DNA from 2 places in the Rhizobium sp. BK289 genome. Region 1 is predicted to be linked to the other one. Evidence: riboswitches for the same ligand, from Rfam matches in the RefSeq annotation. Region 1 holds a riboswitch; the other holds the start of a gene.
What was found. A riboswitch is a leader RNA that binds a small molecule or an ion and turns the genes downstream of it on or off. The one in region 1 is predicted to bind S-adenosylmethionine.
Positions count from the first base shown of each region.

Region 2: linked by a shared signal. The riboswitch ahead of FHT84_RS12315 (O-succinylhomoserine sulfhydrylase) and the one ahead of metA (homoserine O-succinyltransferase) in region 1 are both predicted to bind S-adenosylmethionine.

Region 1 covers NZ_JACHZO010000003.1:363,255-365,453, forward strand. Annotated here, with positions in the region: gene FHT84_RS07930 (MoxR family ATPase) at 1-379, shown strand, start outside; SAM riboswitch at 656-733, shown strand; gene metA (homoserine O-succinyltransferase) at 781-1,707, shown strand; gene FHT84_RS07940 (VWA domain-containing protein) at 1,711-2,199, shown strand, end outside.
Region 2 covers NZ_JACHZO010000005.1:300,229-302,427, reverse strand. Annotated here, with positions in the region: tRNA gene FHT84_RS12325 (tRNA-Gly) at 1-48, opposite strand, end outside; gene FHT84_RS12320 (2'-deoxycytidine 5'-triphosphate deaminase) at 107-1,201, opposite strand; SAM riboswitch at 1,274-1,352, shown strand; gene FHT84_RS12315 (O-succinylhomoserine sulfhydrylase) at 1,396-2,199, shown strand, end outside.

The DNA.
Region 1 (2,199 bases):
CATCACCTCGAACAACGAGAAGGAACTTCCGGACGCCTTTCTGCGCCGCTGCTTCTTCCATTATATCCGCTTTCCCGACATGGAGACGCTGACGCGCATCGTCGAGGTTCACTATCCCGGTATCAAGCAGACGCTCGTCCGCGCGGCGCTGACGCAGTTCTTCGAAATCCGCGACGTACCGGGGCTGAAGAAGAAGCCGTCCACCTCCGAAGCGCTCGATTGGATCCGCCTGCTGGTTGCCGACGATATCGATCCGGAAACATTGCGTGCCGATGCGAAGAACGCGCTACCGAAACTGCATGGCGCGCTTCTGAAGAACGAACAGGATGTGCATCTGTTCGAACGACTGGCCTTCATGGCGCGGGGGCAAGGGAAATGATTCAGCCGGATGCTGCGCTTTCTGCCCACAAAACTGCAGAAGCCTTCTCCGACAGACAACGGGGTTATCACCCGCCCTCGCCCTTCGAGGCTCCGGCTTTCAGCCTGCGCACCTCAGGTGAGGTCTGATCTCCTGTGTCTTGGCGCGGACCCCTCTCTGCCTCACCCTGAGGTGCCCTGGTCTTGAGCGTCAGCGTAAAGGCCAGAGCCTCGAAGGGAGAGGCGGCCCCTACACTTGGAGTTAGCCCATTGACCCGCGGAAATGTCAGGTCTATTGAATTTCCCTCGTGGTGATTTGGCCGGCCGGCTTGCAGCCACGTTAAATAAGTCGCTAAAGGGCCGCGTGCGGACCGGTAGCGATTCTTATCGCGGCCGGTTTTTTTGTATTTGGCGAGTGAAACAATGCCCATCAAGATTCCCGATACGCTGCCCGCGTTTGAGACCCTCCAGAGCGAGGGTGTGCGGGTGATGACCGAAACGGTGGCGTTCCGTCAGGATATCCGCCCCCTTCAGATCGGGCTGCTCAACCTCATGCCGAACAAGATCAAGACCGAGGTCCAGATGGCGCGCCTGGTCGGCGCATCGCCGCTGCAGGTAGAGTTTTCGCTGGTGCGCGTTGGCGGCCACAAGGCCAAGAACACCTCGCAGGAGCATCTGCTTGCTTTCTACGAGACGTGGGAAGAGGTGAAGCACCGCAAGTTCGACGGCTTCATCATAACCGGGGCGCCGATCGAGCTGCTGGAATATGAGGACGTCACCTACTGGAACGAGATGCAGGAGATCTTGGATTGGACGACCACCAATGTCCATTCGACGATGAACGTCTGCTGGGGCGCAATGGCGGCGATCTACCATTTCCACCAGGTGCCGAAATACACGCTGAAGGAAAAGGCGTTCGGCGTCTATCGCCACCAGAACCTGAAGCCCTCCTCGGTCTATCTTAACGGCTTCTCCGACGATTTCGCCATTCCGGTGTCCCGCTGGACGGAAGTGCGCCGCACAGACATCGAAAAAGTGCCTGGCCTGGAAATCCTGATGGACTCGAGCGAGATGGGCGTCTGTCTCGTGCACGAACAGGCTTGCAACCGGCTCTACATGTTCAATCACGTGGAGTATGATTCCACATCGCTGGCGGACGAGTATTTCCGGGATGTGAATGCGGGCGTGCCGATCAAGATGCCGCATAACTACTTCCCGCATAACGATCCCGAAATTCCCCCGCAAAACCGGTGGCGCAGCCACGCGCACCTGTTCTTCGGTAACTGGATCAACGAGATCTACCAGACCACGCCGTATGATCTGGAGGAGATCGGCCAGGAAAGGACTTGAGGCTTGTTCATTCCCTTCTTCCTGAAGCTGAAGGAAGCGAAGGTTCCGGTGACGCTCCGGGAGTTCCTGTCGCTGCTTGAAGGAATGGAAGAAGGGATTGCCGATTATGACGTCGAGGCCTTCTACTATCTGGCCCGCGCAACACTCATCAAGGACGAGCGCTTCATCGATCGCTTCGACCAGGTCTTCGCCGATTACTTTCGCGGCGTCGAGGTGATCGGCGGCAATGCCGATGGAGAAGCGGTGGAGCCGACCGCCCTTCCCGAGGAATGGTTGCGCAAACTTGCCGAGCGGCACCTGACCGAAGAGGAAAGACGGCAGATCGAGGCACTCGGCGGCTTCGACAAGCTGATGGAGACGCTGCGCGAGCGGCTGGCAGAACAGAAGGGCCGGCATCAGGGCGGCTCGAAATGGATCGGCACGGCGGGTACCTCGCCCTTCGGCGCCTACGGCTACAATCCGGAAGGCGTGCGCATCGGCCAGGAAACATCG
Region 2 (2,199 bases), on a different contig from region 1:
TCGTATTCAGCTTGGGAAGCTGCTGCTCTACCATTGAGCTACACCCGCCTGACACCCTGAGATGTCCAACAGTTGCCGGCCTGTGTCAAGGCCGGTCGGCTATCGATTAGAGCCGGAAGTGTTTCGATAGCTTCAGGCCCTGTGCCTGGTAATTCGAGCCGAGGCCGGAGCCGTAGAGGCTGCTCGGCTGTTCCAGCATGTGTTCGTAGATCAGGCGGCCGACGATCTGGCCGTCTTCGAGGATGAAGGGCACTTCGTGGCTGCGCACTTCCAGCACGGCGCGGCTGCCGCGGCCGCCGGCCGGGGCATGGCCGAAGCCGGGATCGAAGAAGCCGGCATAATGGACGCGGAATTCGCCGACCAGCGGATCGAAGGGCGTCATTTCGGCGGCGAAATGCGGGGGAACATGCACCGCCTCGCGCGAGACGAGGATGTAGAATTCATCGGGGTCGAGTATCAGCTCGGTCCGGCCACGACTGTAGAGCGGTTCCCAGAAATCGAAAATATCGTGCTGGGCCTTCTTGTCGACATCGACGACGGCCGTGTGGTGCTTGCCGCGATAGCCGATCAGCCCTTCCTTATCACCGGCAAGATCGATCGACAGCGCGATGCCGCCACCGGTGATATTCGGCTTCTTGCTGGCGACCAGCGTCTCGGTTTCGTGCAGCGCCAGCAGTTCCGGCTCGGTGAGCAGGGCCTGGCCGACGCGGAAGCGGATCTGCGACAGGCGCGAGCCGCGGCGAACGACGATCGGGAAGGTGCGCGGGCTGATTTCGAGATAGAGCGGCCCGGAATAGCCGGCCGGGATCTTGTCGAATTCCTGCGCCCGGTCGGTGATGACGCGGGTAAAGATATCGAGACGGCCGGTCGAGCTCTTCGGATTGGCGGAGGCCGACATGTCCTCAGGCAGGTCGAGGCGCTCCATCAGCGGCACGATATAGACGCAGCCGGTTTCCAGCACCGCGCCTTCGGAGAGATCGACAACATGCAGCTTCAGCCGGTCCAGCTTGTCGGCGACCAGATGCGACGGGCCGGGCATGAAGCTGGCGCGGACACGGAAGGCATGCGAACCGAGCCGCAAGTCAAGGCTTGCCGGCTGGATCTGATCGACGTCCAGTTCTCTCTCGCTCGTCAGCCGCCCCGTTTCAAACAACGCCGCGATGGCGCGATCGGCCAAGATTCCAGTATTGCGAGCCATCATGCCTCATCCATAATTTGCCGCAGACAAAACCAAACTCGGGGAATTGACGCAAGCCGTCAACGGCAGTATTGCAACTTATCCCGTGGTGATTTGGCCGGTCGGCTTGCAGCCACGTTAAACAAATGGCTAAAAAGACCGGGGTTGAACCGGTCTGCTTTTGCGACCGGTTTTTTTGTTTTGAAAGTGGTGATGGCATGAGCAAGACTTGGCGCCCCGCAACCCAGCTCGTTCACGGCGGAACGCTCCGTTCGCAATTCGGCGAGACCTCCGAAGCAATCTATCTGACCCAGGGCTTCGTCTACGACACCTCGGAAGCGGCGGAAGCCCGCTTCAAGGGCGAGACGGATGGTTTCATCTATGCCCGCTACGGCAGCCCCACCAACGACATGTTCGAGAAGCGCATGTGCGCGCTGGAAGGCGCCGAAGATGCTCGCGCCACCGCGTCCGGTATGGCCGCCGTCTCCGCCGCCATCCTTTGCCAGCTGAAGGCCGGCGATCATATCGTCGCTGCCCGCGCCCTCTTCGGCTCCTGCCGCTGGGTGGTCGAGACGCTCGCGCCGAAATACGGCATCGAATGCACGCTGGTCGACGGCCGCTTCACCGAGAACTGGGAAAAGGCCATCCGCCCGAACACCAAGCTCTTCTTCCTCGAAAGCCCGACCAATCCGACGCTGGAAGTGGTCGATATTGCCGCCGTCGCCAAGCTTGCCAATCAGATCGGCGCAAAGGTCGTGGTCGACAACGTCTTCGCGACGCCGCTTTTCCAGAAGCCTTTGGAACTCGGCGCCCATATCGTCGTCTATTCCGCCACCAAGCATATCGACGGCCAGGGCCGTTCTCTCGGTGGCGTCATCCTCTCTGACAAGCAGTGGATCGACGAGAACCTGCAGGACTATTTCCGCCATACCGGCCCGGCCATGTCTCCCTTCACCGCCTGGACGCTGCTGAAGGGCATCGAGACGCTGCCGCTGCGCGTTGCGCAGCAGACGGCGAACGCC